4 regions of the Pantoea sp. R13S299 genome follow, and region 2 is predicted to be linked to each of the others. Evidence: predicted binding sites of a transcription regulator. Region 2 holds the regulator's gene; each other region holds the start of a gene.
What was found. The regulator PurR, encoded in region 2, represses purine synthesis genes. The targets are predictions, from matches to a motif close to CANGCAAACGTTTGCNTG.

Region 1 (7,875 bases), on a different contig from region 2:
CTGGCCGTGGGTCTTGCCTTACAGGGTTCGCTCTCAAACCTGGCCGCAGGCGTCCTGCTGGTGACTTTCCGTCCATTCCGCACCGGCGAGTTCGTTGACCTGGGCGGCGTGATGGGAACCGTGCTGCATGTGCAGATTTTTTCTACCACACTGAGAACGGCTGACGGCAAAATCGTCGTCGTGCCTAACGGCAAGATTATCAGCGGAAACATCGTCAACTTCTCGCGAGAGCCGGTTCGCCGCAATGAATTTATCATTGGTGTGGCTTATGAAGCAGATGTGGATGAAGTGATCGCTCTACTGAAGCAGGTTGTTGAAGCCGATAGCCGCGTTCTGAAAGAGAAGGGCATCCAGATCGGTCTTAATGAACTGGCCGCGTCTTCAATGAACTTCGTGGTGCGTTGCTGGAGCAACAGTGGAGACCTGCAGGACGTCTACTGGGATCTGCTGAAGAACTTCAAGCGTGCGCTGGATGGCAAAGGAATCGGTATTCCTTATCCGCAGATGGATGTGCATTTGCATCAGAAATCCGCGCCTGAAACCACAGAAACTCAGGTACAGCCGCAGTAACCCTTTACTGGGCGGCTTCTGTCGCCCATTAATTTTGCTAATCACAGATTAATTCTTTCAATTTCCGCTAATCATCTCCTCTCATTATACTTCCCCACATCTGACCATGTGAGGACGTAATCCTGTGTTATCTCTCTACTTACAAGGGCTTGCCCTCGGTGCTGCGCTGATCCTGCCACTGGGGCCGCAAAATGCATTTGTGATGAATCAGGGCGTTAAGCGTCAATACCATCTGATGACGGCGGCACTCTGTTCGCTAAGCGATATTCTGCTGATATGCGGCGGCATCTTTGGCGGCAGCGCCTTGCTGAGCCAGTCTCCGCTGCTGCTGATGATCATCACCTGGGCGGGCGTGGCGTTTCTGTTGTGGTATGGCTGGGGTGCGCTGCGAAGCGCCTTTCGTGGCGATGCCGATCTGGCGAATGGCGAGCCGTTAAAGCAGAGCAGGGGACGCATTATCGCGACGCTGCTGGCGGTAACCTGGCTCAATCCACACGTCTATCTCGACACCTTTGTGGTGCTGGGTAGTCTTGGCGGTCAGTTGCCGACCACCACGGCGCGTCAGTGGTTTGCCCTGGGCACCATCAGCGCGTCGATCCTCTGGTTCTTCGGCCTGGCTCTGCTGGCCGCATGGCTCTCACCGCGCCTGCGAACTGCGAAAGCACAGCGCATTATTAACCTGCTGGTGGGGGCTGTGATGTGGTTTATTGCTTTGCAACTGGCGCGCCAGGGGATTGCCGGATTTTGATCTCTGCCCCGATCCAGGGCGGTAATTGCCGCGCTGAGGGCGAACTTTTGCCATAATGACCACTCAAAGCATGGCGCATACCGATGCGCTTTTGGGCTTCGCCGGTTGGAAGCCGTCATAGTGACCTTTTCAAGGAGGACTTTCATGAAACTGAAAGCATTGGCTCTGGCCGCAATCATGAGCGTCGGGGCATTGCCTGGCGTATACGCTGATGAGTTACCGAACGGACCGCACGTGGTGACCTCAGGCAAGGCAACGGTCGATGCCCGTCCCGATATCGCGACGCTCTCTATCGTAGTGAATGTGTCGTCAAAAGATGCCGCAGATGCGAAGAAGCAGGCAGATAGCCGGGTTGCACAATATTTCGATTTTCTGCAGAAAAACGGCATTGAGAAGAAAGATATCGATGCGGCCAACCTGAGCACGCAGCCAGAGTACGATTACACCAAAGAGGGTAAATCGGTACTGAAAGGCTACCGTGCGGTGCGTCAGGTGCAGGTCACGCTGCGTCAGCTGGACAAGCTGAATGATCTGCTGGACGGAGCACTGAAGTCCGGTCTGAATGAGGTGCGCAGCGTTGAGTTAGGCGTGGCAAATCCGGAAAGCTACAAAGAGCAGGCGCGTAAAGCAGCGATTAAAAACGCGACTCAGCAGGCATCAGAACTGGCTGAAGGCTTTAACGCGAAGCTGGGATCGATCTACAGCATTCGTTATCAGGTTGCCAACTATCAGCCGATGCCAATGAACCGCATGTATAAAGCGGCTGCAGCGGCAGATACCACGGCGCAGGAGACCTACGATCAGCAGAGCATCAACTTTGACGATCAGGTTGATGTGGTGTTTGAGATTAAGCCCAACACGCCATAATGCAAAACGGGGCTTTCGCCCCGTTTTTGTTTTCAGGCTGCCACGTCATCCTGACGCAGCACCCGATGTCCATGCGCAATCAGCGCATCGGTCACCCGACGCATTAACCGGCTTTCCGGCGCAAACCGATGCCAGTAGAGCATCCGCCGCTGATACAGACCCGGCGTCAAATCGATTAACTCACCGCTCGCCAGCTCACGCTCAATCTGCAGATGCGGGATCATACAGCAGGTTGAACCCTGCCGCGCCATCTGCACAAAGGCTTCAGAGGAGTTCACGATGTGGCAGGGTACGCTGCCCGGTGAAAGATCAAAGTTCTGCTGCAGGAAAGCCTGATGCATATCATCAAGATGATCAAACGCCACCGCAGGCGCTTTCAGCAGGGCTGAGCGGGTGACGCCGTTCGGGAAGAAGCGATCGGCAAAGTCGCGTGACGCCACAAACAGGTAGTCGAGCGCGCCGAGCTGATCCACCAGGCAACTGGGCAGCGGCTGCGGCTGAATACTCACCGCACCCACCACTTCACCCCGACGCAGACGCTCCTGGGTGCGGGTTTCATCTTCGACCTGCAGATTCAGGCGGACGGGGGAGTCTGCCAGCACATCTTTCAGCGCAGGCAGCAGCCAGGTCGCCAGACTGTCGGCGTTGACCGCCAGCGACAGCAGCAGCGGCGTGGTGCCACTGTTCTCATCGCCCAGCCACTCCTCTTCCAGCAGCTCAACCTGATGCAGCAAAGCCAGCAGTTTCTGACCCTGTTCGGTCGGACGCGGCGGCACGGTACGCACCAGCAGCGGCTGCCCAAACAGGTTCTCCAGCTGCTTGATACGCTGTGAAACTGCCGACTGGGTGATACACAATTTTTGTGCGGCACGTTCAAATCCGCGTTCGCGGATCACTGAATCCAGCGCCTGAAGCGTTCGATAATCCGGGCGTTTCATTATTCTTCTCTCTCCTTCAGGGTGGACGTCACTATGCCACAAAAGTGTCACCTGTGATGGCTCTCTTGTTTTTTGTGGGCTGGCTTCCAAAGCGATAAATCCACGTCGGTCAGCCGAGCATTTTCAGCAAGCCTTGTTTTATACTACGCGCACTTCGTTGTCGCACAGGTTTTAAACATACCATGACCCAGGATGAACTGAAAAAAGCCGTTGGCTGGGCTGCACTTGAGTACGTGCAGCCGGGCACCATTGTTGGCGTAGGCACAGGATCCACCGCTGCTCACTTTATCGATGCGCTTGCCACGGTCAGGCATCAGATCGACGGTGCCGTCTCCAGCTCAGATGCCTCCACCCAGAAGCTGAAAAGCCTGGGCATTCAGGTGTTCGACCTGAACGAGATTGACGTGCTGTCGGTGTACGTTGATGGCGCGGATGAGATCAACCCGCAGATGCAAATGATCAAAGGCGGCGGTGCAGCGCTGACGCGTGAAAAGATCGTGGCTGCAGTGGCTGAGACCTTTATCTGTATCGCTGACGCCTCAAAAGAGGTGGATGTGCTGGGCCGTTTCCCGCTGCCGGTTGAAGTGATTCCGATGGCGCGCAGCTATGTAGCGCGCCAACTGGTGAAAATGGGCGGCTTACCTGAGTATCGTCAGAACGTGGTCACGGATAACGGCAACATTATTCTCGATGTGCATAATCTCCGCATTCTCGATCCGATTGAGCTGGAAAAAACCATCAACGCCTTGCCTGGCGTAGTCACCGTCGGACTTTTTGCCGCGCGTGGAGCCGATATCGCACTGATTGGTGGGCCTGATGGTGTGAAAACCATCAAAAAATGATCTGTCTGGCGCTGTAACGGCGCCGGTTATTTCTGCCTGCAAATCATCTTTTCTCACACCGGTGAAATTTGGTGACTTATGTCACATAAGCGTCATCGGCAGTGGGTTCGTTCTCTCATCTTCGCCGACCTCATGATTTTGTCCGGCAATGTGCGGCTGTCAGCCGTTGCCGTGCTGGCTGCCGGGCAATCGTTTGTATTGCCGGACGCGATTTTTTTGATATTTTGACAGAAGGCTGGCTTATGGTAGTCCTCATTGAATGCTGAATAGGATCGGGAAATGGCAAAGGTATCACTGGAAAAAGATAAGATTAAGTTCCTGCTGGTGGAAGGTGTGCATCAGAGCGCGCTGGAAAACCTGCGGGCTGCAGGCTATACCAACATCGAATTCCACAAGGGCGCGCTGGACTCTGACGCGTTAAAAGCATCAATCCGCGATGCGCACTTCATTGGTATCCGTTCCCGCTCCCAGCTTACTGAAGAGATTTTTGCGGCGGCTGAAAAGCTGGTCGCTGTTGGCTGTTTCTGTATCGGCACCAACCAGGTTGATCTGCAGGCCGCTGCCAGCCGGGGGATTCCGGTATTCAATGCGCCGTTCTCGAATACCCGCTCCGTTGCGGAGCTGGTGATTGGTGAGATGCTGCTGATGCTGCGTGGCATCCCCGAAGCGAATGCGAAAGCGCACCGTGGTATCTGGAATAAGATTGCCAAAGGCTCATTTGAAGCGCGTGGTAAAAAGCTGGGTATCATCGGTTACGGTCATATCGGGATGCAGCTGGGCGTGCTGGCAGAAAGCCTGGGTATGCATGTTTTCTTTTACGACATTGAAAACAAGCTGCCGCTGGGTAATGCCACGCAGGTACGCCATCTGGCAGACCTGCTCAACATGAGCGACGTTGTTAGCCTGCACGTGCCGGAAACCGCTTCTACACAGGATATGATCGGTGCAGAGCAGCTGGCGCAGATGAAGCCAGGTGCACTGCTGATTAACGCCTCACGTGGTACCGTGGTCGATATCCCGGCGCTGTGCGATGCGCTGGCCAGCAAGCATGTGGGTGGCGCAGCCATCGACGTCTTCCCGACCGAGCCAGCCACCAACAGCGAGCCGTTTATCTCTCCACTGAGTGAGTTCGACAACGTGATCCTGACGCCGCACATTGGCGGATCGACGGAAGAAGCGCAGGAGAATATCGGGATTGAAGTGGCGGGCAAGCTGGCGAAATATTCCGATAACGGCTCGACTCTCTCGGCGGTTAACTTCCCGGAAGTATCACTGCCGATTCACGGTATCAGCGCCAGTCGTCTGCTGCATATCCATGAGAACCGTCCAGGCGTGCTGACGGCCATCAACCAGATTTTCGCAGAGCAGGGCATCAACATCGCCGCACAGTATCTGCAAACCTCGCCGTTTATGGGTTATGTGGTTATCGATATTGATGCAGAGCCAGAAGTGACAGAGAACGCACTGCAGCTGATGAAGGCGATTCCGGGCACTATCCGCGCTCGTTTGCTTTACTAAGGGGATCTTTACAGCCTGTAGCGTTTAGTGGCGCTACAGGCTATTGAGAAACCTGAGTCTGGTAAATATGACCGTGTTTCCTGCGCTGGCTCGATCTCACCGCTAACAGGGCAGAATTGCCAGCAATCTCAGGCGATTCACTACGCTTGTTTCTTAACAATTCTACTCCCACTGCCAGAGCTTTGACGGGGTCATCACTGCCGGTAAAGGCACATCCCATTCCGCAACCGGCAAGCGATCGACCTGCTGACAATCGTGTGCCAGACCGACCGGCAAAAAACCGTGCTGTCGCCAGTTCTGCAGGGTGCGATCGTAGAAGCCACCACCCATCCCCAGTCGCTGCCCATGCTGATCAAACGCCACCAGCGGCACTATCATCAGATCCAGCTGATCAAGCGTGATCAACTGCCGGATATCCAGCGGCGGTTCAGGAATACGTAGTTTATTGGTGTGCAATGGGGTATCGGGCGAGTAGCGCAGAAACAGTAAATTACCGGGCGAAAAGGGGTGCAAAACCGGCAGATAGACGGCTTTCTTCATATGCCAGAGCCTGGCAATCAGCGGACGGGTATTCAGCTCACCATCAACCGACAAAAAGAGTGCAATATTGCGCGCGGCAGTAATCGGAGCGTAGTTAAGGGCGAGTTCAGCGAGTTGCTCGGCCGCCTGGGCCTGCTGGTCATCAGTCATCGCACGACGCAAATGGCGTACCTGCTGACGGATAACCTGACGCTGTATCATTGAAGGATGTTCAGACATAATTTCCCCGCCGGATAAGTCGCTGAACAGCGACTATAACATGTCGGTATGGGGAAGAAAGCAGGACTACAGGAAGAGAGATCTCCGAGATGCCGCCGTAGGCTGTAACCCTTGAACCCTTGGTTCAAGGTGAACATGCCGTCATAACCATCAGGCTTCTCGGACGAACCGAGCATGCACACAGGTTACGAGCGTCACATTCTGTTTTTTCGAAATATCGGCTCAGGGGACTGGCCCACATGCAAACATCTCAGAGAAAATTTACCTCACCGTTACTTTGAGTATAGCAACCATGAAGTTTTATTCGAACTTCGCACCCTCACGATCAGAGATACGACCCTGCTCAACTAATGCCTGTTCAATCGTCTGCTGCAACATACGGATACGCTGTTCCATATTAGCAGCATAATCGCGCGTTTTCACTTTCTCTTGCGCCAGCTCGTGGCAGACGTTTAACGCGGCGATGAACACCAGTTGTTCTGTATTGGTGACTCTAGTGCGAACTTTTAGATCTTGCAACCGTTGATTGAGATCTTCAGCCGCGCTATTGAGCGCATCTTGCTGCTCTGGCGGACAATTCACTCTCAACGAACGACCAAAAATTTGTAAATCTACCGGTTGTGCAGACATGCCACCTTCCTGACTGATTACTTCGCACGCAACTCCCTTAGCAGTCAATGGCTTGGGAGGCGGGCAACTATATAGACCCACGAAATAAGATACAACCCCTTTTCTGGAAACCTTGAGGCAGCTAGTGGTAGCATAACACGAACTTATTCTGCCAACGACGATGAAAACTTATGTCCTTACAGAACGCAACCCCCGATTACAACGCGCTTGCGGCGGTGCTCTCACAGCAGGGCGTTGGAATGACGCCCGCTGAAATGCACGGCCTGCTGAGCGGGATCCTCTGCGGCGGTAACCAGGACACCAGCTGGAAGACGCTGGTTCACGATCTGGCTAACGAAGGCATGGCGTTTTCACACACTCTTGCCGTGCCGCTGGCGGCGCTGCACGAGCACACGGCGATCACACTGGAAGATGACGGCTTCCTGTTTCAGCTAATGCTGCCTGAGGATGACGACATCACCGTCTTTGACCGTGCAGATGCGCTGGCCGGATGGGTTAACCATTTTCTGCTCGGCCTGGGCGTAACACAGCCTAAACTGGATAAAGTCACTGGCGAAACCGGCGAAGCAATCGATGATCTGCGCACCATCGCACAGCTCGGTTATGAAGAAGATGAAGACCAGGAAGAGCTGGAGCAGTCGCTGGAAGAGGTGATCGAGTATGTGCGCGTCGCGGCACTGCTGTGCCACGATACGTTCACCCGTCCACAGCCCACCGCGCCAGAAGTGCAAAAACCGACGCTACACTAATTTCAGGTCAACGAGTTTAACCGGTCAGTTTACAGGGAGTGCAGAGATGATTTCACTGGAACGATACCTGCAGCGTCGTCAGGCGCTGCTGGCGAAGATGGTGCCAGGCAGCGCAGCGCTGATTTTTGCTGCGCCTGAAGTGACGCGCAGTAATGACACGGAATATCCGTTCCGCCAGAGCAGCGACTTCAGCTATTTCACCAGCTTTAATGAGCCGCAGGCGCTGCTGGTGCTGATCAAAAGCGATGAAAATC
Region 2 (7,875 bases):
CTCAACTTTGTCGCGGTGCGTAGTGGCCCTGACAACTTAACTAATCAACGGACTATGCGTTTAATCATTACGCTTTTCATGCTGGCCTTTGCGCAACTGTTTTTCAACGTCGCTGCTGCTTCCCCGCACGCGCCGGTGAACGTCAGTACGCATAAAGCAGAAAAAAAGAGTGCGCGCGACGATGAGCGCCGCAAGCGTCGCCAGGTAAAAACGGTGACCAAAAAAACTCGCCTCAGCCCTGTTCAAAAACTAAAAACGAAAAAACAGAAAAAAGTCGAACTCACTGCTAAACAGACGCCTGCTAAGAAGACCTCGCTTAAAACCGCCCGTATCAGCAAAACCAAAGAAAAAAATAAAGAGAAGAAACGCTATGGTCATCAGCGCCAGCTGAAAACGGCTGAGATCACCACCAGCGAGCCGGGCACGATTAAAATGAGCAAATCCCACCGTCAGCGTTATCAGAAGGCACGCGAAACCGCGATGACCAAGCTGATGGGCCAGTTAGGTAAACCTTATCAGTGGGGCGGCACCTCACCCCATACCGGTTTCGATTGCAGCGGTCTGGTCTGGTACGCCTATAAAGATCTGGTGAAGTTTAAGATCCCGCGTACCGCTAACGAGATGTATCACCTGCGTGACGCCGCGCCCATCAAGCGTGAGTCGCTGGAGAAAGGCGATCTGGTCTTCTTCCGCATTAACGGTCGCGGTACGGCTGACCACGTCGGCGTTTACCTGGGCGATGGTAAGTTTATTCAGTCGCCACGTACCGGCAAAGATATTCAGATCAGCGCATTAGGGGAAGATTACTGGCAGCGCCACTACATCGGTGCCCGTCGGGTGATGACGCCGAGAACCATTCGCTGAGCAGCAGTTCAGTCAGAAAAAAGCCGGGATAATCCCGGCTTTTTTTATTAGTGCAGAATGGCAGTAAAACTAAAGGCCACAATCATCAGCAAACAGCCCACGGAGGTCATTAACGCCAGTTTCAGATCGGTACTCATTGCTTGCTCCTTAGTCATACAATTTATAGGGATATGGCATTTTCCCACACGACCCGGTAAAAATCTCGTTTTATCCGTCCAGCCTTGTTAGAATCCCGCCTTTGTTGCGCAACGCGCGCAACTCTGATTCCGTTTGCGCATCTTTTAAGACGTTTATTCTCCGCCAGCGGCCTGTTTACCGGCCAGAAAAGCTGCATTTTTGCGGAAAAAACCCTGAGCAGACGCAAACGTTTAACACTACGCTTATCATAGAGTTAGATAAGCACTGGAGTCCGATTTTCATGGCAACAATTAAAGATGTGGCAAAACGCGCCGGCGTCTCAACGACCACCGTTTCGCACGTCATCAATAAAACCCGCTTTGTCGCTGAAGAGACGCGCAACGCGGTCTGGCAGGCGATCAAAGAGCTACACTACTCGCCGAGCGCCGTCGCGCGCAGCCTGAAAGTGAACCACACCAAAACGCTGGGCCTGCTTGCCACCTCCAGCGAAGCGCCCTATTTCGCTGAAATTATTGAAGCGGTTGAAAATCACTGTTTTGACAAAGGCTACACGCTGATTCTGGGTAATGCGCATAACGATCTGCAAAAACAGCGCGCCTATCTCAGCATGATGGCGCAGAAACGCGTCGATGGTCTGCTGGTGATGTGTTCTGAGTATCCGGACGACCTGCTGCAGATGCTGGAAGAGAACCGCAATATCCCGATGGTGGTGATGGACTGGGGCGAGTCGCGCGCCGACTTCACCGACACGGTGCTGGATAATGCCTTCCAGGGCGGCTATCTGGCGGGACGCTATCTGATTGAACGCGGACACCGTGATATTGGTGCAATCCCCGGCCAGATGGAGCGCAACACCGGTGGCGGACGCCATGCCGGTTTCCTGAAAGCGCTGGAAGAAGCAGGTATTCAGCCGCGCGCCGAATGGATTGTGCAGGGTGACTTCGAGCCGGAGTCAGGCTATCAGGCGATGCAGCAGATCCTGTCACAGAAACAGCGCCCGACGGCGGTGTTCTGCGGCGGTGACATCATGGCGATGGGCGCGATTTGCGCCGCCGACGAGATGGGCCTGCGCGTCCCGCAGGATATTTCGGTGATCGGTTATGACAATGTGCGCAATGCCCGCTATTTCGCACCGGCCCTGACAACCGTGCATCAGCCTAAAGCCCAACTGGGTGAAAAAGCGCTGGATATGCTGCTGGACCGCATCACCAGTAAGCGTGAAATTTCACAAACGATCGAAGTCCATCCCACGCTGATTGAACGCCGTTCCGTGGCCGATGGTCCGTTCCGCGATTATCGCCGCTAATCCTCGCTTAACCACTCCTGATTAAGCGTTTGCGCATCACCCAGATAGCTGAGCAACCAGCCTGTCGCCGGTGATGCGCGATCCTCAGCCCAGCTGACGCAGCAGGGGCTATCCGGAAATGCCACTGGCAGTGTCAGTTCCACCAGATCGCCGCTGTCGAGCAGGGGTCTGGCAAGATGACCCGGCACCATCGCCACACACAATCCCGCCTGCACGCACTCCAGACCGGTCTGCCATTCCGGCACCACCAGCCTGCGCTGGTTATCCAGCGTCCATGTCATACGGCGCGGCAGCGCTCGCGAGGTATCTTCCAGCACCAGTGAAGGCCAGCTACGCAGCGTGTCATCATCGATCTGGCTCGCCTGCGTTAATGGATGATCGGGCGCGACCACGCAGCGCCAGTTGAGGGTGCCCATATCGCGAAACGCAAAACGTCCGCCCACCGGAATTGCCTGGGTGGCCCCAATCGCGACCTCCACCCGACCATCGGCCAGCGCATCCCAGACGCCGTTAAAGACTTCATAGCTGATGATCAGCTCCATATCGGGGAAGTGCCGATAGAAATCTTTGACCAGTTGCCGGGTGCGCTGAGGTTTGGCGATACGGTCAACGGCAATGCTGAGCTGCCCGCGCCAGCCGTTGGCGAGCTGCTGACACTGTCGCCGGGTGGCAAGCATTTTTTTGATGACGCTGCGCCCTTCCCGGACAAAATGCTCGCCTGCCGGAGTGAGAACCACTTCGCGATGCTGACGCTCAAACAGCGGCACTGCCAGCCAGTTCTCCAGCTGGCGCACCGTGTAGCTGATGGCAGAGGGCACCCGATGTAACTCCTGCGCGGCCGCGCTGAAGCTGCCCCCACGGGCGACCGCGTCAACCACTTCTAATGCATATTCTGACCACATAATCTGCCTTCAAAAATTTTAACAGCAATCGGCAAATATTACCGTTTCACAGCAGCAAACGCACCTCTTACACTCTGCCGCGTTTATCCTGCAAATATGAGAATGAGATGTTGTCGAATAAAGGATTTATGCCTTACCTTGCCCTGCTGAGCATGCTCGGCTTTTTAGCCACGGATATGTACCTGCCCGCCTTTGGTGCGATGCAGCAAACCTTTAATACCTCGCCCGGCCTGATCAGCGCCAGTATGAGTCTCTTTCTGGGAGGCTTCGCCACAGGTCAGCTCTTCTGGGGACCGCTCTCCGACCGCATCGGCCGTAAACCTGTGCTGCTAGCCGGACTGGTGATGTTTGGCATCGGCTGTGCGGGCATGCTGTGGGTGAATGATATTTATCTGATGCTGGCGCTGCGCTTTGTGCAGGCGATTGGCGTCTGTGCTGCGGCCGTGAGCTGGCAGGCACTGGTGGTGGATCGCTACCCTGCTGCGCGTGCCAACAAAGTCTTTGCCACCATTATGCCGCTGGTTGCGCTCTCTCCGGCACTGGCGCCGTTGTTGGGTGCCTGGCTGATAGGCCACTTCCACTGGCGTTCGATTTTCCTGGTGCTGACACTGATTGCGGTGGCATTAATTATGACCACGCTGCGTCTGCCCACCGTTCGTAAAGTTGCAGGTGAAAAAAGGGCGCAGCCGGGCTTCTTTACTCTGCTGAAATCGCGGGTCTACAGCGGCAACGTGCTGATCTACTCTGCCTGTTCTGCCAGCTTCTTTGCCTGGCTGACTGGCTCGCCCTTTATTCTGGCGGATCTGGGTCTCTCGCCCGCCGATATCGGTCTGAGCTATGTGCCACAGACCCTGGCCTTTTTAATCGGCGGATTCGGCTGTCGCGCCCTGCTCAACCGCTTTAACGGCGCACAGTTGCTGCCCTGGTTGCTGGGCGTCTACAGCCTGAGCATTATGGCACTGTTTGCGGTTGCGCTTGCAGGTAACAGCACGCTGGTGAGCCTGATGGTGCCGTTCTGCGGGATGGCGCTGGCTAACGGTGCGATCTATCCGATTGTGGTTTCCAGCGCACTGATGCCCTTCCCGGATGCCACCGGTAAAGCGGCCGCGTTGCAGAACACCCTGCAGTTAGGACTCTGCTTCGCCGCCAGCCTGGCGGTATCAGCCGGATTAACTCAGGCGCTGTTTACCACCACGCTGATGATGGCGGTGACCATTGTGCTCGCGTTGATCGGTTACGCCATGCAGCGTGCCGCAAGCGCACAAACTGTTGTTGCCTCTCCGCAACCTGCCTGCCAGGATAATCACTGACACACTGACTTTTTAGTTAGCATCCTAACAATAAGTGATTGAATATTGACCCGCGTGAGAATATACTCATTCGGGTCAACAAATCTGTAATAAATCAACAATATAATAACGTAATAATCTGATTGGCACCCTGTTGCCGGGACGGTATTCGCGCGCGTTATTCTCACCCTACCGACCAGTTGCAGGCTCTTCCAGTCCTCTGTATCACACAATAACCGGTGTGCGGAGTCATCCGTGACGTTTCTCAATGCCTGACGAAATTGGCTATTCTTTGTTCAGGTTCAGATTGGACAGGTGGTGGAACAGCTATGAGTTCATCTTATGCAGAAGCAGTGAGCCCTGAAGAGAACCATTGGTATCGCATCGTTCATGAACTGCTGGAAAAAGCAGATATCGAAATCAATGGTTCACGTCCCTGGGATATCCATGTAACGCATCCCGGGTTTTTTAAACGTGTTCTGCAAGAGGGTTCACTTGGGCTCGGTGAGAGCTATATGGATGGATGGTGGGAGTGTGACCGGCTGGATATCTTCTTCCATCAGGTGCTTAAACATAAACTCGATCAGCAGCTTCCTCATCACTTTAAAGACACGCTGCGCATTGCCGCCGCCCGCTTAACTAATCTGCAATCAAAAAAACGGGCGTGGATTGTCGGTAAAGAGCATTACGACCTGGGTAACGACCTCTTTACACTGATGCTTGACCCGTACATGCAATACTCCTGTGGCTACTGGAAAGAGGCGACGACGCTGGCAGCCGCGCAGGAAGCTAAGCTGGATATGATCTGCCGTAAATTAGCGCTGGAACCCGGAATGTCGCTGCTGGATATCGGCTGTGGCTGGGGCGGACTCGCGGAATTTGCCGCACGTCATTACGGCGTCAAAGTGTATGGTGTGACGATTTCCGCCGAACAACAGAAACTGGCGCAGCAGCGCTGTAGCGGTTTAGACGTCACGATTCTGTTGCAGGATTATCGCGACCTGAATGAGCAGTTTGATCGCATCGTTTCGGTGGGGATGTTTGAGCATGTCGGGCCAAAAAATTACGCCATCTATTTTGATGTGGTCGATCGTAATTTAAAGCCTGATGGTATTTTCCTGCTTCACACCATCGGTGCGATTAAAACCGATATGAGTGTCGATCCCTGGATCGATAAATATATTTTCCCCAACGGCTGTCTTCCTTCAGTGCGTCATGTGGCGGATGCCAGCGAACCTCATTTTATTCTGGAAGACTGGCATAACTTTGGTGCCGATTACGATAAAACACTGATGGCCTGGCATGAACGCTTCTTGCAGGCCTGGCCCGAGCTGGCCGATAAATATGGCGAACGCTTTAAGCGGATGTTCTCCTATTATCTGAATGCCTGCGCCGGTGCCTTCCGGGCGCGTGATATTCAGCTGTGGCAGATTGTGTTCAGTCGGGGTGTTGAGGGGGGATTACGGGTGGCGCGGTAGTGCCCTGTCATGCAAACGCTGCGAATGCCAAAACATATAGAATATCACAGCAACGAATAAGCTCAACGCGCAGGGAACACGGTCAGAAGAGGAAAGCGTCCCGCGCCAGGGACGGCGCGGGCCGAGCGTGCCATGGATGGCGGATTTTGCGTCTTTCCGATATGACCGTGTTCCCTGTGATGGCTCGGTAAAACAGCAAAACAGTTCAGATCCTATCACTACTCTCAAAGGCGCTTACACGCCCTTTATTAACTCTCGGAGGCAGGCTGGCCGGTCAGCATGCTCATTGCCGCCGCAGCATCGCGCTGTGCTAACACCCGCTCAACGGTCTCTACGATTGCCTGGGTGTGCGGATCGATCTCAATATTGACCCGATCGCCAAACGTCTTCGCACCCAGAGTCGTGCGCTCCAGCGTTTCCGGGATCAGATAGACGCAGAATTTAGTCTTTGTCACATCGCCTACCGTGAGGCTAATACCGTCGATGCCAACGAAACCTTTATGCAGGATATATTTCATCTGCGTTGGATCCTGGATTTTAAACCAGACTTCGCGGTTATGTTCTGACTGGATAATCTTGCAGATTTCAGCGGTGGTCATAATATGACCTGACATCAGATGGCCGCCTATTTCATCGCTGAATCTGGCTGCACGCTCAATATTGACCACATCGCCCTGACGTAAATCGCCAAGATTAGTTACCCGCAATGTCTCTTTAATTAAATCAAAACTGACACGGTCGCCTTCAATTGCCGTCACGGTTAAGCAGCAACCGTTATGGGCTACCGATGCGCCCAGCGCCAGACCCGGTAACAGGTCTTCCGGCAGTCGGACAGTGTGGGTACGAAACAGTTCTTTCTCTTCAATGGACACGATTTCTGCGGTGCCCTGCACAATACCGGTAAACATAGTCTTTGCCTCTGCGAAGTTTACGCTAGTTTATCACAGCTCAGGTCGGCTGTTAGAATTCAGCCCGCGCCGCCTCTGTAATCTGTGGCAAAACGCATTGTGTGACAAAGATTGGCGAATAGTGTTACGCCAGTTACACTAGCTCGCGCAATTTCCTGGGCTTTTCTGCCTTTTAATTCATTCAACAAGTCAGGTGTTAACGTGCAGAAGTATTTAACAGAAGCGCGTCAATTGCTGGCCCTTGCGATTCCGGTCATCCTTGCTCAGGTGGCTCAAACCGCAATGGGATTTGTGGATACCATTATGGCCGGCGCAGTCAGCGCCACGGATATGGCCGCCGTTGCTGTCGGCACCTCTGTCTGGCTTCCGGCCATCCTCTTTGGTCATGGTCTTCTGCTTGCATTGACGCCCACCGTTGCGCAACTCAACGGTTCAGGTCGCCGCGAACGCATCGGCGAACAGATCCGCCAGGGATACTGGCTCGCCTTCTTCGTCTCCCTGCTGATTATGGTGCTGCTGTGGCATGCCGGTTATCTCATCCGGGCGATGCATGACATCGATCCCGCGCTGGCGCTGAAAGCAGAAGGCTATCTGCACGCCCTGCTGTTCGGTGCACCTGGCTACCTCTTCTTCCAGGTGCTGCGTAATCAGTGCGAGGGGTTGTCGAAGACCAAACCCGGTATGGTGCTGGGCTTCCTGGGGCTGATGTTCAACATCCCGCTCAACTATGTCTTTATCTATGGGCACTTCGGCATGCCCGCTCTGGGCGGAGTCGGCTGCGGCGTAGCAACCGCATCGGTTTACTGGGTGATGTTTATCTGCATGCGCTTCTGGGTGCGTCGGATGGGCAGCATGCGCGACATCCGGATGGAAAGTCGCTGGTCACCGCCTTCGCGTCCGATTCTGAGCCGCCTGATGACGCTGGGATTGCCGGTGGCGCTGGCCCTCTTCTTTGAGGTCACGCTGTTCGCCGTTGTCGCGCTGCTGGTC
Region 3 (7,875 bases), on a different contig from region 2:
GCTTCACCGCCCTGCAGCTGGATCTGTGCCACCAGCTGTTGCGCTTCGGCCTCGCGCTGACGATAGTTCACCGCAACCCGATATCCCCGGGCTGCCAGTAACAGCGACGTGGCCCGTCCGATACCGCGGCTGCCACCCGTAACCAGTGCCATTTTCATACTGATTCTCCAGTAAAAAAGGGCCGACGAATCGGCCCCTGATGGTTAATGCTTACCTGCGGCAAGCTTACTGATAGTCGCTCATCGGCACGCAGGAGCAGAACAGATTACGGTCGCCAAATACATCATCCAGACGTTTTACCGTCGGCCAGTATTTGTTATAGCTGCCCGCCGGGAAGACCGCCAGTTCACGGCTGTAAGGATGTGACCACTCACTGACGATTTCCAGCTGGGTGTGCGGCGCATTAACCAGTGGGTTGTCGTCCAGCGGCCATTCGCCACCCGCTACCCGGTCAATCTCCATGCGGATCGCCAGCATCGCGTCGATAAAGCGATCCAGTTCGATTTTGCTCTCTGACTCGGTCGGCTCCACCATCAGCGTACCCGCCACCGGGAAGGACATGGTCGGCGCGTGGAATCCGTAATCGATCAGGCGCTTAGCGATATCCAGCTCACTGATACCGGTCTGCTCTTTCAGCGGACGGATATCGAGAATACATTCGTGCGCCACGCGGCCGTCACGGCCCGTGTAGAGCACCGGATAGGCCGACTGCAGGCGGCTGGCGATATAGTTGGCATTCAGAATCGCGACCGAGCTGGCCTGTTTCAGCCCTTCAGCACCCATCATGCGAATATACATCCAGCTGATCGGCAGAATAGAGGCGCTGCCAAACGGCGCTGCGGAGACCGCGCCCTGCTGCGTCAGTACACCGTCGATCTGTACCACGCTGTGTCCCGGAACAAACGGCGCCAGGTGCGCTTTCACGCCAATCGGTCCCATACCCGGACCGCCACCGCCGTGCGGAATGCAGAAGGTTTTGTGCAAATTGAGGTGCGAGACATCTGCGCCGATGTAGCCTGGCGTGGTGATGCCGACCTGTGCATTCATGTTCGCGCCATCCAGATAAACCTGACCGCCGTACTGATGCACGATCTGGCACACTTCACGGATGGTCTCTTCATAGACGCCGTGAGTAGAAGGATAAGTCACCATGATGCAGGAGAGCTTGTCGCCCGCCTGAGCTGCCTTTTCACGCAGGTCGCCGAGGTCGATGTTGCCCTGTTTATCACAGGCCACCACCACGACGTCCATGCCCGCCATCTGGGCTGAGGCCGGGTTCGTGCCGTGCGCCGAGCTCGGGATCAGGCAGAGATGACGATCGCCCTCGCCGCGGCTTTCGTGATAGCGGCGGATCGCCAGCAGCCCGGCATATTCACCCTGCGCGCCGGAGTTTGGCTGCATACAGAGTGCATCATAGCCGGTGAGCTGCACCAGCCACTGCGACAGCTGGCCGATCATCTGCAGATAGCCGGTAGCCTGTTCAGCCGGACAGAACGGATGCAGTTCCGCAAATTCCGGCCAGGTGATCGGGATCATCTCGGCGGCGGCATTCAGCTTCATGGTGCAGGAGCCCAGCGGGATCATCGCCTGATTCAGCGCCAGATCCTTTTTCTCCAGGCTGTGCATGTAACGCATCATCTCAGTTTCGCTGTGATGACGGTTGAACACCGGATGGGTCAGGATTTCGCTGTGGCGTTGCAGGCCAGCAGGAATCGCGTGGCTTTCGCTGGCGACTTCACTGTCGAGTTTTTCCAGATCCTGGCCGTGCTCATCACCCAGCAGAATGGCGAACAGCGCCAGAATATCTTCGCGACAGGTGGTTTCATCCAGCGTGATACCAACAGCGTTATGGATGTCGCTGCGGAGGTTAACGCCAAAGCTCAGGGCGCGGTTCAGCACGGCGGCTTTATCCGCCACTTCTACCGTCAGCGTATCGAACCAATGCTGATGGCGCAGCTTCAGGCCGCCCTGCTGCAGTCCGGCTGCCAGAATATTCGTGAAGCGATGGATGCGTGAGGCAATGCGTTTCAGACCAGCCGGACCGTGGAACACCGCGTAGAGACCGGCCATGTTGGCCAGCAGCACCTGAGAAGTACAGATGTTGGAGTTGGCCTTTTCACGGCGGATATGTTGTTCACGGGTCTGCATCGCCATACGCAGCGCCGTGTTGCCCGCGGCATCACGTGACACACCGATGATGCGGCCAGGCATAGAGCGTTTATGCTCGTCGCGGCTGGCGAAGAAGGCCGCGTGAGGGCCGCCGTAACCCATCGGCACGCCGAAGCGCTGAGCGGAACCAAAGACGATGTCTGCGCCCTGCTTGCCTGGCGCTTCCAGTAACACCAGCGACATAAAGTCCGCCGCCATGCTGACCACGACTTTGCGTGCTTTCAGCCCGGCAATCAGCGCGCTGTAATCGTGCGCTTCACCGGTGGTGCCTACCTGTTGCAGCAGTACACCAAACAGATCGTCGTGATCGGATGCCTTGTCGGCGCTATCAATGATCAATTCGAAGCCGAACGTCTCCGCACGGGTACGGACCACATCCAGCGTCTGCGGATGAATATCATTGGCAATGAAGAATTTATTGGCGTTTTTGAACTTACTGACGCGTTTTGCCATCGCCATCGCTTCGGCAGCGGCAGTGGCTTCATCCAGCAGCGAGGCGGACGCGATATCCATCCCGGTGAGATCCAGCGTCAGCTGCTGGAAGTTCAGCAGCGCTTCCAGACGGCCCTGTGAAACTTCAGGCTGATACGGCGTATAGGCGGTGTACCAGCCCGGATTCTCCAGCATGTTACGCAGGATAACCGGCGGGGTGATGACCGCGCTGTATCCCATTCCGATCCAGGATTTGTAACGCAGATTCTGGCTGGCAATGGCTTTCAGTTCGGCCAGCGCCTGCTGTTCAGTGGCGGCTTCGCCAACGGCGGGCGGACCCGGCAACTGAATATCTGCCGGCACAATGGTGCTGATTAACGCGTCCAGCGAACGGGCACCAATCGCGTCAAGCATCTGCGCCTGCTGCTCAGGTGAAGGACCGATATGGCGCTCAATGAATGCACCGTTGTGTTCAAGCTGGCTGAGAGTCTGAGTCATTAGCAGTAAATCCTGAATCGGGCTGGGGGAACCGGAGAGCAAACAGAAATCAGCGGCCTCTGCATGAGGCCGCCTGACGACTACTCGTCGATGGAAGCTTTATAAGCATCCGCGTCCAGCAGCGAGTCGATTTCAGACGCGTCGCTGGCTTTGATTTTGAATAACCAGCCACCGTCATAAGGCTCGCTGTTGACCTGCTCCGGTGAGTCAGTTAGTGCTTCGTTAACCGCCACAATCTCACCGCTGATGGGTGCATAGATATCTGAAGCCGCTTTAACGGATTCTGCAACCGCGCACTCTTCTCCGGCAGCAAACGTCGCGCCCACTTCCGGCAGATCGACAAATACCATGTCGCCCAGTAACTCCTGCGCATGTTCAGTGATACCCACCGTGTAGCTGCCATCGGCTTCTTTGCGCACCCATTCGTGGCTGTCGCGGTACTTCAACGTATTCGGCACATTGCTCATTGGCCATTTCTCCTGAATAAAATTTACTGGGCGACCGGTTTACCGGCGCGGACAAAAACGGGGCGGGTAACCTGGACAGGCATCTGGCGGTTACGAATCTCAACGATGGCGGTGCTGCCGACGGAGGCCGGTACGCGCGCCAGGGCGATACTGCAACCCAGTGTCGGTGAGAAAGAACCACTGGTGATGATCCCCTCCTGCGGCTGCCCCTGGTCATCGGTGAAACGCACCGGCTGGCCGTTACGCAGCACCCCTTTTTCTGTGAGGATCAGCCCCACCAGTTTTTCGGTGCCGCGTTCACGCTGCAGTTCCAGCGCTTCCCGGCCGATGAAATCGCGGTCAGCGGGTTCCCAGCACACCGTCCAGCCCATGTTGGCAGCCAGCGGTGAAACGCCTTCGTCCATCTCCTGACCATAAAGATTCATACCCGCTTCCAGACGCAGCGTATCGCGTGCGCCAAGGCCAGCCGGTTTTACGCCAGCGGCCAGCAGACGCTGCCAGAAATCGGCCGCCTCACTTGCAGGCATCGCAATTTCATAGCCCGCTTCGCCGGTGTAGCCGGTAGTCGCAATAAACAGCTCACCTGACTGCACACCAAAAAACGGTTTCATGCCAGCAACAGCCTGACGCTGCTCCTCGCTGAACAGCGTCTGCGCTTTCTGCTGCGCCTGCGGGCCCTGCACAGCAATCAGCGCCAGGTCATCGCGTTCCGTCAGCGTAATGCCATAGCCCTGCGCATGTTGCGTGATCCAGGCGAGGTCGTTTTCACGGGTCGCGGAGTTCACCACCAGCCGGAAGAACTCTTCGCTCATAAAGTAAACAATCAAATCGTCAATGACGCCACCCGAAGCATTCAGCATGCCGGTGTAGAGCGCTTTGCCTGGCTGCGTCAGTTTTGCCACATCATTCGCCAGCAGGTAGCGCAGAAATTCGCGGGTACGCGGACCTGTCAGGTCGACGATGGTCATGTGAGAAACATCAAACATCCCGGCGTCGGTTCGCACCACATGATGTTCATCCATCTGGGAGCCATAGTGCAGCGGCATCATCCAGCCATGAAAATCCACCATGCGGGCACCGCAGGCCTGATGCTGTTCAAACAGAGGTGTTTGCTGAGTCATAACCATCCTGTGCAGAAGCGAGTGAGTGCAAAACTGCGCCGGAATTCAGTGCCGACGCAAACGTTCTCTTACGGCTGACGTTACCACCGAATCTGACGATTAACCATAAGAAAACCGGGGTCGAAAGCAGAGGCACAGCCTAACCAGGAACCGCTGCTAACAGGATAAAAAACTACAATTTTGTGATTAATCGCGCAATAAATGCAGGGCTTTTAAATATACGCAGCAAATTTATGCGGGATGGCGTTCAGGATGTTAAAAAAATCCCGCAGCCCGCGAGGCGATGAATGAGAAAAAGTAATGCGAATTAACTCGCAAAATTAGAATAAATCAAACGAAGATCCCTGCTGGTGCAGCGTTGCCTTTTGGTGGTGCAGAAGGGTTCAGGCATAAAAAAAGCCAGCAGATGCTGGCTTATCAGGAGGCGTGGAATTAGCGTAGCCAGGCGGGCAAATCATTCAGGCCCATCGCCTGCTTAAGCATCATGGGTTTTACCCCAGGCAGGCGATCTGCCAGCTTCAGACCGACATCGCGCAGCAGTTTTTTCGCCGGATGATTACCGGCAAACATTTCACGGAAGCCCTGCATTCCTGCCAGCATCATCGCGGCGCTGTGTTTACGACTGCGCTCGTAGCGACGCAGATAGAGGTGCTGACCAATATCTTTACCCTGCTGATGCAGACGGCGAATCTCACCAATCAACTCGGCGGCATCCATAAAGCCAAGGTTAACGCCCTGACCCGCCAGCGGATGAATGGTGTGAGCCGCATCGCCCACCAGCGCCAGACGGTGTGCCGCAAAGTTGCGGGCATAGCGCGCCACCAGCGGGAACGATTTACGCTCGCTTTCGAGCTGGCACAGGCCGAGCCGCATATCAAACGCCACCGAGAGCTGCTGATTGAACAGCGCTTCCGGCATGGTTTCCAGACGGCTCGCTTCCTGTGGCGAGAGCGACCAGACGATAGAGCTCATATGCGGATCCTGCATTGGCAGGAAAGCCAGAATACCGTCGCCGTGGAACACCTGCCGCGCCACCGCGTCGTGTGGCTTCTCAGTGCGGACGTTAGCGACTAACGCATGGTGATCGTAATCCCAGAAGGTCAGCGGAATGTCGGCTTTGTTGCGCAGCCAGGAGTTCGCCCCGTCAGCGGCAATCATTAATCGCGCGCTTAACATGCTGCCATCCTGCAGGGTCACAAAGGCTTCGTTGTCACCAAACGCCACCTGCTGTAACTGCGAGGGCGCCATTATCGTCACGTCGCTGCAGGCGCTGGCACGCTGCCAGAGTGCATTGTGGATCACCGGGTTTTCGATGATATGACCCAGATGCGACAAGCCCTGCTGCTCATCATCAAAGGCGATGGAGCCGAAGCTGTCCTTATCCCACACTTCCATGCCGTGATACGCGCGGCAGCGCAGCGAGAGAATAGTCGACCAGACATCCAGCTTCTGCAGCAGCCGTTCGCTGGCGGCGTTGATCGCCGACACGCGGATGGACGGAGACGCACTCAGCGCCAGCGGTGGCTCCGGCGATTTTTCCAGCACGGCGATGCGCAGTCCGCTGCCCTGCAAGCCGCAGGCCACCGCCAGTCCCACCATACCGCCACCGGCAATCACCACATCAAAAGTTTGCATCTGAGCCTCTTTATTAACGCTTAACCCAGCCAAGCGTACGCTCAGCCAGTTGATTTCGTAGCCACGGCAGATGATCCATCGCCAGCAGGCCCAGGTTACGACCGGCCACCATCGGACCATAGCGATTCGCAAAAACGCGAACCAGTCCGTCGGTAATGCCGATAGTGGCGGCGCGATCGGGCTGACGACGCTGCTGGTAATGATGCAGCACCGCATAACTGCCGGGATCCTGCTGTTGACGATGGGCGGCTGCCAGCGTTTCAGCCAGCGACATCACATCGCGCAGGCCCAGGTTGAAGCCCTGTCCGGCAATCGGATGCAGCGTCTGCGCCGCATTGCCCACCACCGCTACGCGATGCGTCACTGGCGACATCGCCCGGTGCAGCGCCAGCGGGTAATACTCGCGCTGGCCGGTGTGGGTGAATTTGCCCAGCCGCCAGCCAAAGGCACGCTGAAGCTGGCTCAGGAATTCGGCCTCGCTCCACTGCTCAATACGTTCACGCTGCGAAAGCGGATGACACCAGACCAGCGAGAGACGGTTGCCGGACATCGGCAGCAGCGCCAGCGGGCCATGTTCTGTGAAGCGCTCAAACGCACGGCCCTGATGGGGCAGCGCGGTGGAGACATTGGCAATCACGGCGAGCTGCTGATAGTCATCCCGTTGCCACTGAATACCGCACGAGGCGGCCAGCGCAGAGCGCGTGCCATCCGCCGCCACCAGCAGTTTGCCGCTGAGTTGCTCACCACTGTCCAGCGTCACCTCAACCTGCTGTTCACTACGGTGGGCCTGGGTGACGCGCGCCGGACAGCGCAGCGTCACGCCCGGCGCTTTTTTCAGTTCAGCAAACAGCCGCTGACCGACGTCAAACAGCTCGACCACCTGTCCCAGCGCCGGAATAGCGTAATCTGACGCCGCCATCGACACAAAGCCGGCGTGACCGCGATCGGAGACATGGATATCGGTAATCGGCGTGGCACAACGGGCGATCTGCTGCCACAGGTTGATGTCCGCCAGCTGCTGGCAGGTTCCGGCAGAGAGCGCAATAGCGCGGCCGTCGAAACCGGGATGTGCCCGGCTGCCAGGCTCGCTGCTTTCAATCAGCGTTACCGGCAGAGTGCCCTGGGTCAGATGGGAGATCGCCAGCGCCAGCGTCGCCCCGGTCATGCCGCCACCGGCAATCAGAATCGTCATGCCTGTTTTGCCGCCGCCATCAGTGCTTCAATCTCATCGGCCTCTTTCACGACGCTGTCGGTGAGATTCTCAATGCCATCTTCCGTAATCACAATGTCATCTTCGATCCGGATACCGATGCCGCGATACTGCGCAGGCACATCCGCATCCGGTCCGATATAAAGACCCGGTTCGACGGTTAACACCATGCCCGGTTCCAGAATCCGGTCGCGGCTCGGCGTACCGTAGTGGCCGACATCGTGAACATCCAGTCCCAGCCAGTGGCCCAGGCCATGCATATAGAACTGGCGATGCACTTCCTCGGCGATCAGGGTATCGACGTCGCCCTCCAGAATGCCCAGCTCCACCAGACCGGTGATCA
Region 4 (7,875 bases), 450 kb from region 2:
GCCCAGTCGGCACGGTCGAGGTTACCGCGATCGACGAAGATCTCCAGCGCCACATCACGGCCTGAACGGGTGGTGAAGCTGTCGCGCAGCACGTCGAAATCGCCCGCCACCAGCGCAAACAGGTAGCAGGGTTTCGGGAACGGATCTTCCCACTTCACCCAGCTGCGACCCTGCTCATCCCGGCCGCTGTCAATGCGGTTACCGTTGGAGAGCAGGAACGGATAGCGTTCACCGTCGGCATAAATGGTGGTGGTAAAGCGCGCCAGCACGTCCGGGCGATCGAGATACCAGGTAATATGACGGAAGCCTTCAGCCTCACATTGGGTGCAGAGCGCCTCGCCCGATTTGTACAGCCCTTCCAGCGCGGTGTTCTGATCCGGATGAATCGCATTGATGATTTTCAGGGTGAAGCTGTCCGGCAGCTGGCTGATGACCAGTGCGCCCTCTTCTTCACGGTAGGCGGTCCAGGGTTGTCCGTCGACCTCCAGCGCAATCAGCGTTAACGCTTCGCCGTCCAGGCGCAGCTCAGCCTGGCTGTCGCCCAGTCGTTTAACCTGGCTGATGGCCGTAACGCGGGTAGTCGACGCATCCAGTTCAAAGGTTAAATCGATATCGGTGATGGTGTAATCGGGCGCACAGTAGTCGTGGCGATACTTGATTTGGGGCTGTTGCGTCATATTGCGTCTCGCGTTGTTATAAGTTTACCGGCAAAGTCTAAGCTTGTTACCAGAAGCTTGCCACGCTCAATGCACCTAAAGGGTGAAATGGCTACAGTTTGTTAACAAAGGCACAGATTGGCCTCGACCCGCCCGACTGAAATATGCTGTGATCGGCTTCAGATAGTGAATTATACTTTTGCGTCTTTATGACTGTGTACAACACCGGGCTCTGCGCCACCGAACAGGATGCTGAAACGCGCCATGACAGGACATGCTTCCCCGATACTGACCTCGCTGCTGGATACGGACGCCTATAAGCTCCATATGCAGCAGGCCGTTTTCCACCGCTACCATGACGTAACGGTGGCGGCGGAGTTTCGCTGCCGCGGCGACGAACTGCTGGGTCTCTACGCTGACGAAATTCGTGACGCAATAACCGCAATGCAACACCTGGCGCTGACTGAAGAAGAAGCGACCTGGTTGTCTCGCCTTCCCTTCTTTAAGCAGGATTACCTCAGCTGGTTACGCCAGTTCCGCTATAACCCGAATCAGGTTGAAGTGCGCAATCACCACGGCAAGCTGGAACTTCGTATTCAGGGGCCGTGGCGCGAAGTGATTCTGTGGGAGGTGCCGTTGCTGGCGCTGATCAGCGAGATTGTGCATCGTCATCGCACGCCGCAGGTTACCACCCAGCAGGCGATTGACCATTTACATCAGAAACTCGGCGACTTTAAGACCCAGGTGGCAGACCTTGATATGTCCCGCTTCCGCCTTATGGATTTCGGCACCCGCCGTCGCTATTCGCAGGATGTGCAGCAGTCGATCGTCTCAACGCTGAAACAGGATTTCCCGTGGCTGATTGGTACCAGTAACTATGATCTGGCGCGCCGTCTGTCACTGACGCCAGTAGGTACCCAGGCACATGAGTGGTTCCAGGCCTTCCAGCAGATCAGCCCGGTTCTCGCCAACAGCCAGCGCGCCGCGCTGCAGGCGTGGCTGGACGAGTATGACGATCAGCTGGGTATCGCGCTGACCGACTGTATTGCTATGGATGCGTTCCTGCGCGATTTCGGTCCGGTGTTTGCCCGCCGCTACCAGGGACTGCGACACGACTCCGGCGATCCGGTTGAATGGGGCGAGAAAGCGCTCGCTCACTATCAGAAGCTGGGGATTGATACGCAAAGCAAACACCTGGTCTTTTCTGACAACTTAAATCTCGACAAGGCGCTGGCGCTGTATCGCCACTTTGGCCAGCGGACGAATGTCGTGTTCGGCATCGGTACCCGCCTGACCTGCGATATTCCGGGCGTGACGCCACTGAACATCGTCATCAAGCTGGTGCAGTGCAACGGCAAGCCGGTGGCGAAACTCTCAGACAGCCCGGGCAAAACCATCTGCCAGGATAAAGCCTTTGTCAGAGCCCTGCGAAAAGCCTTTGATCTGCCGCTGGTGAAAAAAGCGAGTTAAACCTCTTCTTATCGGGGCGTTGATGCGCCCCGCCTCTGCTGTAATAAATCTGCTTTCCCCCTGAATTTTGCTTGTTTCCTGAAGACTCGCAAGTAACATAGCAAAACCCCGGATGGGGCAACTTTTAACTCACTTCTTCTATATAGAGAGATATTTATGAGCGTAGTGCCTGTAGCGGACGTACTGCACGGTCGCGTCGCGGTTGACAGTGAAGTCACCGTACGTGGTTGGGTGCGTACCCGAAGAGATTCCAAAGCCGGTCTTTCCTTCATCGCTGTCTATGACGGCTCCTGCTTTAATCCCGTTCAGGCTGTCGTCAATAATTCTCTGAATAATTATCAGGATGAAGTGCTGCGTCTGACCACGGGCTGTTCCGTTATCGTCACCGGTAAAGTGGTGGCCTCGCCGGGTCAGGGCCAGGCGTTTGAGATTCAGGCCACCAGCCTGGAAGTGGTGGGTTGGGTCGAAGATCCGGACAGCTACCCGATGGCGGCGAAACGCCACAGCATTGAGTATCTGCGTGAAGTGGCGCACCTGCGTCCGCGCACCAACCTCATTGGCGCGGTTGCCCGCGTTCGCCATACCCTGGCGCAGGCGCTGCATCGCTTCTTCCATGAAAATGGCTATTTCTGGGTTTCCACCCCGCTGATTACCGCCTCCGATACCGAAGGTGCCGGTGAAATGTTCCGTGTCTCAACGCTGGATATGGAAAATCTGCCGCGTAACGATCAGGGCAAAGTCGATTTCAGTGAAGACTTCTTTGGTAAAGAAGCTTTCCTGACCGTGTCCGGGCAGCTGAACGGCGAAACCTATGCCAGCGCCCTGTCGAAGATCTACACCTTCGGTCCGACGTTCCGCGCAGAGAACTCCAACACCAGCCGTCATCTGGCGGAATTCTGGATGCTGGAGCCGGAAATTGCATTTGCCTCACTGGATGATGCCGCCGCCCTGGCGGAAGCGATGCTGAAGTATGTGTTTAATGCGGTGCTGGAAGAGCGTGCCGATGACATGGCCTTCTTCGCTGAGCGCGTGGATAAAGAGGCTGTAGAGCGCCTGCAGCGTTTCATCACTACCGATTTTGCCCAGGTCGACTATACCGACGCGGTTGAAATTCTGATGAACTGCGGTCAGACGTTTGAGAACCCGGTTTCCTGGGGTATCGACCTCTCCTCTGAGCATGAACGTTACCTGGCAGAGAAACACTTTAAAGCGCCGGTGGTGGTGAAAAACTATCCGAAAGACATCAAAGCGTTCTACATGCGCCTGAACGAAGATGGCAAAACCGTGGCGGCAATGGATGTTCTGGCGCCTGGCATTGGTGAGATCATCGGTGGTTCACAGCGTGAAGAACGTCTGGATGTGCTGGATGCGCGTCTGGAAGAGATGGGTCTGAATAAAGAAGATTACTGGTGGTATCGTGACCTGCGTCGCTACGGTACCGTGCCACATTCTGGATTTGGTTTGGGCTTTGAACGTTTAATCGCCTATGTCACAGGCGTACAAAATGTAAGGGATGTTATCCCCTTCCCACGCACGCCACGCAACGCGAGTTTCTGATTTCGGCATTAAATATAAGAAATTCATATATATAACGAGGTCGGCACTGCCGGCCTTTTTTTATTTTTGTAAATTTTGAGTTGTCTCACAAAGTTCCGTGTTTTTTACATATTGTAATACATATTTTCCTCCTGAAACAAGATTACGAGTTTAGTAGCATTTAAGCGCTAGAATTAAGGCGGGTGGGATGGAAAGATGCGTGCAGACACAGGAAGACACCAAACTTCGTTCAGGGTTCCCGTAAAGATTTCCTGACGGCAGTGGCAGGTGTACAAATAACTCCAATGAGGGTAATGAATAATGATGAAGCGCAATATTCTTGCAGTGGTTATCCCTGCTCTGTTAGTAGCTGGCGCAGCAAACGCTGCAGAAATCTATAACAAAGACGGCAACAAACTGGACCTGTACGGTAAAGTGGATGCGCGTCACCAATTCTCTGATAGCACTGGCGATGATGGCGATGAGTCTTATGTGCGCTTCGGCTTCAAAGGCGAAACCCAGATCAATGATCAGCTGACCGGCTACGGTCAGTGGGAATACAACATTCAGGCGAACAACTCTGAAGGTGGGGACGCACAAGACGGCAATAAAACCCGTCTGGGCTTTGCGGGTCTGAAATTCGGTGATGCGGGCTCAATCGACTACGGTCGTAACTACGGTCTGGTTTATGATGCAATCGGCTGGACCGATATGCTGCCAGTATTTGGTGGCGACTGGGGTAGCTCAGATAACTTCATGAATGGTCGTAGCGGCGGTCTGCTGACCTACCGCAACACCAACTTCTTCGGCCTGGTTGATGGCTGGGACTTTGCTGCTCAGTATCAGGGTAAAAACGAGCGCAACCCTGACAACACCGACGCACAGCGTCGTGCAAACGGTGACGGCTATGCGTTCTCAACTTCATACACCTCACCAATTGGTGTTGGTATCGTTGGTGCATACAGCAACAGCGACCGTACTGATACACAGTCTGCCGGTGTTACCGATGTTAATGGTAATGTAGTCGGTCAGGGCAAACGTGCTGAGAACTGGGCAACCGCGCTGAAATATGATGCGAACAACGTTTACCTGGCAGCGATGTATGGCGAAGGCCGTAACTCTAGCCCTATCGGCATTGTTGTTCCTAACTCAACCGATCGTGCCACTGCTTATGCCAATAAGAGCCAGACTATTGAGTTAGTTGCTCAATACCAGTTCGACTTCGGTCTGCGTCCATCCATCGCCTACGTGCAGCAGAAAGGCAAAGATATCGAAGGTATCGGCGATGCTGACCTGTACAAATATGTCGACGTTGGCGCGACTTACTACTTCAACAAAAACATGTCTACCTATGTTGATTACAAAATCAACCAGCTGGATGACAACAACCCCCTGGGTCTGAACACAGACGACGTGGTTGGTGTTGGCCTGACATACCAGTTCTGATTCCGCTTAAATATGTTTAAAAACGGGGCTCAGGTCCCGTTTTTTTATGGCTGCGATTCCCCAGAACTGCGTTTCTCCCCGCCCCGTTACCCCGCTTAACCCTATCTATTTTCCCGTCGCGTAATCCGCACTGCAAAATATATGAATTTGTCTCGCAAACGGTTGGCATTTGCCTGGCCGGGCGCTAACCTGAGAGCTCTTTCCGCTAAAGTTCACGCTAATGGACCTGACACATGTTTGAATCGATCTCTGCTGCACCCGCCGATCCTATTCTTGGGCTGGCCGATCTGTTTCGTGCTGATGACCGCCCTGAAAAAATTAATCTGGGTATCGGTGTCTATAAAGACGAAACCGGCAAGACCCCGGTACTGACCAGTGTTAAAAAAGCTGAGCAATACCTGCTGGAAAACGAAACCACGAAAAACTATCTCAGCATTGATGGTCTGGCTGATTTCGCGCGTTGCACACAGGCCCTGCTGTTCGGCAATCAAAGCCCGCTGATCACTGCAGGCCGTGCGCGTACGGCTCAGACGCCGGGCGGCACAGGTGCATTGCGTGTAGCAGCAGATTTCCTCGCTACGCAGACCTCCGTGAAGCGGGTCTGGATCAGCAATCCGAGCTGGCCGAATCATAACAACGTGTTCAACGCTGCCGGTCTTGAAGTCTGTGAATACCACTATTATGACGCGGCAAACCATACACTCGATTTTGAGGGGATGCTGACGTCGCTGCAGCAGGTTCAGCCTGGCGACGTGGTGCTGTTCCACGGCTGCTGCCATAACCCGACCGGTATCGACCCGACCGCTGAGCAGTGGCAACAGCTGGCAGAACTGTCAAAGGCCAATGGCTGGCTGCCACTGTTCGACTTCGCCTACCAGGGTTTTGCCCGTGGTCTGGATGAAGATGCAGAAGGCCTGCGCATTTTTGCCGCCTCGCATCAGGAACTGATCGTCGCCAGCTCTTACTCCAAAAACTTTGGTCTGTATAACGAGCGTGTCGGTGCCATCACCGTGGTGGCTGCTGAAGCCAGCGTGGCAGATACGGCGTTCAGTCAGGTGAAGTACACTATTCGCGCTAACTACTCCAATCCACCCGCACATGGGGCCGCTATCGTCGCCACAATTCTGGGCAACGATACGCTGCGTACCATCTGGGAGCAGGAGCTGTCAGATATGCGCCAGCGCATTCAGCGCATGCGTCAGCTGTTTGTGAACACCCTGGCAGAGAAAGGCGCTCAGCGTGACTTTAGCTTCATCATTAAGCAGAACGGTATGTTCTCGTTCAGTGGCTTAACCAAAGACCAGGTGGTTCGCCTGCGCGAAGAGTTCGGTGTCTATGCCGTCAACTCAGGCCGGGTGAATGTGGCGGGCATGACGCCAGACAATATGTCAGCGCTGTGCGAAGCGATTGTTGCGGTACTGTAACGCAGATGACGAAACAAAAATGGGCCTGATGGCCCATTTTTTATTGCAGGAAAGGATTGCTGACGCGTTCATGACCCAGCGTTGAGATCGGGCCGTGACCCGGAAGAAAAGTCACATCATCACCCAGCGGCAGTAATTTGGTGCGGATAGCATCAATTAATTGCTGATGATCGCCCTGCGGGAAGTCTGTGCGTCCAACGCCGCCATTAAAAATCACGTCGCCTGAAATCAGTAACCGTCCCGCACGATCAAAGAACACCACATGCCCAGGTGAATGTCCCGGACAGTGCAGGACCTCCAGCGTGGTCAATCCGACCTGCACGCTCTCTCCCTCTTCCAGCCAGCGGTCGGGGGTAAATGGCGCACACTCATCAAGTCCGAACATCCGGCTCTGAGTTGGCAGTGCTTCAAGCCAGAACGCATCACGCTTCTGCGGCCCGACAATTGGAATCTGATAAAACGCAGCCAGTTCGACGGCAGCACCAACGTGATCAAGGTGTCCATGCGTCAGCAGAATCTGAGCGGGTTTAAGTCTGAGCTGTTCCAGCGTTTGTTTAATCAGATCGGCATCGCCGCCCGGATCGACCAGCGCGGCTTCACGAGTGGACTCGCACCAGATCACTGAACAGTTCTGGGCAAAAGCGGTAACAGGAATAATGTGGTAATTCATAACGCTCCATGACCGGCTCACGCAGCGTTGCCGGTGTCATTACCAGTGCCTGATCGGCCCGGTATCAATATGTACAAAGTTACTGCGGGGATAATATCCTACACCACCGGCACGCAGAGATAACGCCGCTTTGCGTACATTCGCTAATGAAATGCCTTCGATATGAAAATCCATCGCCTGACCTTTGGTGTGATAGCTGTGCTTAGCCACACCAGGACCGCTCTCGCGTAACATGTTGTTGGTTGCCAGTGAACGGTAGCCGGAAACCAGCTGGATCGGTTTACGCATGCCCAGCAGCGCCTGCAGGCGGAAGATTTGGTCAAACAGGTGCGGATCGATGCTTTTCACTTTATTGGCGCGATAGTCGCGGAAAAAGTGATTTAATCGTGACAACTCATCCTTGTCGTAACTCTTACCATTAAAAAACTCAGTTTTAAGGGTTTCACCGGTGTGAAGATTATTAAGCATCAATACACGCGGGCGAGACGTAGAAAGCGAGGCCCTTGCAGAAGCTGGCAATAATGCCAGTCCGGCGGCGGCACTACCGCACAGCAGTAGTTTGCGACGAAAAGAATCAATAGTAGACATGTAACGATTTACCTAAGAGTGAAGCCATAGAAATGTGCAAAAAGCGCACAGGCCGAACCATAACTTTCTCTCAGAGAAGCGTCAA

Region 1: serA (phosphoglycerate dehydrogenase) is a predicted target of PurR. The motif match lies at 4,148-4,165, and genes of this name have one in related genera.
Region 3: gcvT (glycine cleavage system aminomethyltransferase GcvT) is a predicted target of PurR. The motif match lies at 4,741-4,758, and genes of this name have one in related genera.
Region 4: ACN1CO_RS02565 (amino acid aminotransferase) is a predicted target of PurR. The motif match lies at 5,260-5,277, and genes of this name have one in related genera.

Annotation. Positions count from the first base shown of each region.
Region 1 covers NZ_JBLYEF010000004.1:287,956-295,830, forward strand. The annotation lists gene mscS (small-conductance mechanosensitive channel MscS) at 1-570, shown strand, start outside; gene argO (arginine exporter ArgO) at 695-1,318, shown strand; gene ACN1CO_RS18390 (oxidative stress defense protein) at 1,463-2,185, shown strand; gene ACN1CO_RS18395 (LysR family transcriptional regulator ArgP) at 2,218-3,123, opposite strand; gene rpiA (ribose-5-phosphate isomerase RpiA) at 3,306-3,965, shown strand; gene serA (phosphoglycerate dehydrogenase) at 4,245-5,483, shown strand; gene ACN1CO_RS18410 (5-formyltetrahydrofolate cyclo-ligase) at 5,646-6,242, opposite strand; RNA gene ssrS (6S RNA) at 6,320-6,502, opposite strand; gene zapA (cell division protein ZapA) at 6,543-6,872, opposite strand; gene ACN1CO_RS18425 (YecA family protein) at 7,043-7,621, shown strand; gene pepP (Xaa-Pro aminopeptidase) at 7,668-7,875, shown strand, end outside.
Region 2 covers NZ_JBLYEF010000001.1:981,406-989,280, reverse strand. The annotation lists gene ACN1CO_RS04850 (C40 family peptidase) at 55-864, shown strand; gene ACN1CO_RS04845 (YnhF family membrane protein) at 912-1,001, opposite strand; gene purR (HTH-type transcriptional repressor PurR) at 1,283-2,308, shown strand; gene punR (DNA-binding transcriptional activator PunR) at 2,305-3,210, opposite strand; gene punC (purine nucleoside transporter PunC) at 3,318-4,520, shown strand; gene cfa (cyclopropane fatty acyl phospholipid synthase) at 4,829-5,977, shown strand; gene ACN1CO_RS04820 (riboflavin synthase subunit alpha) at 6,226-6,885, opposite strand; gene ACN1CO_RS04815 (MATE family efflux transporter) at 7,087-7,875, shown strand, end outside.
Region 3 covers NZ_JBLYEF010000004.1:296,581-304,455, reverse strand. The annotation lists gene ACN1CO_RS18460 (SDR family oxidoreductase) at 1-158, opposite strand, end outside; gene gcvP (aminomethyl-transferring glycine dehydrogenase) at 226-3,099, opposite strand; gene gcvH (glycine cleavage system protein GcvH) at 3,180-3,566, opposite strand; gene gcvT (glycine cleavage system aminomethyltransferase GcvT) at 3,590-4,687, opposite strand; gene ubiI (FAD-dependent 2-octaprenylphenol hydroxylase) at 5,120-6,322, opposite strand; gene ubiH (2-octaprenyl-6-methoxyphenyl hydroxylase) at 6,336-7,514, opposite strand; gene pepP (Xaa-Pro aminopeptidase) at 7,511-7,875, opposite strand, start outside.
Region 4 covers NZ_JBLYEF010000001.1:530,157-538,031, reverse strand. The annotation lists gene pepN (aminopeptidase N) at 1-677, opposite strand, end outside; gene pncB (nicotinate phosphoribosyltransferase) at 921-2,126, shown strand; gene asnS (asparagine--tRNA ligase) at 2,283-3,683, shown strand; gene ompF (porin OmpF) at 3,984-5,108, shown strand; gene ACN1CO_RS02565 (amino acid aminotransferase) at 5,342-6,532, shown strand; gene ACN1CO_RS02560 (MBL fold metallo-hydrolase) at 6,573-7,202, opposite strand; gene ACN1CO_RS02555 (YcbK family protein) at 7,242-7,790, opposite strand.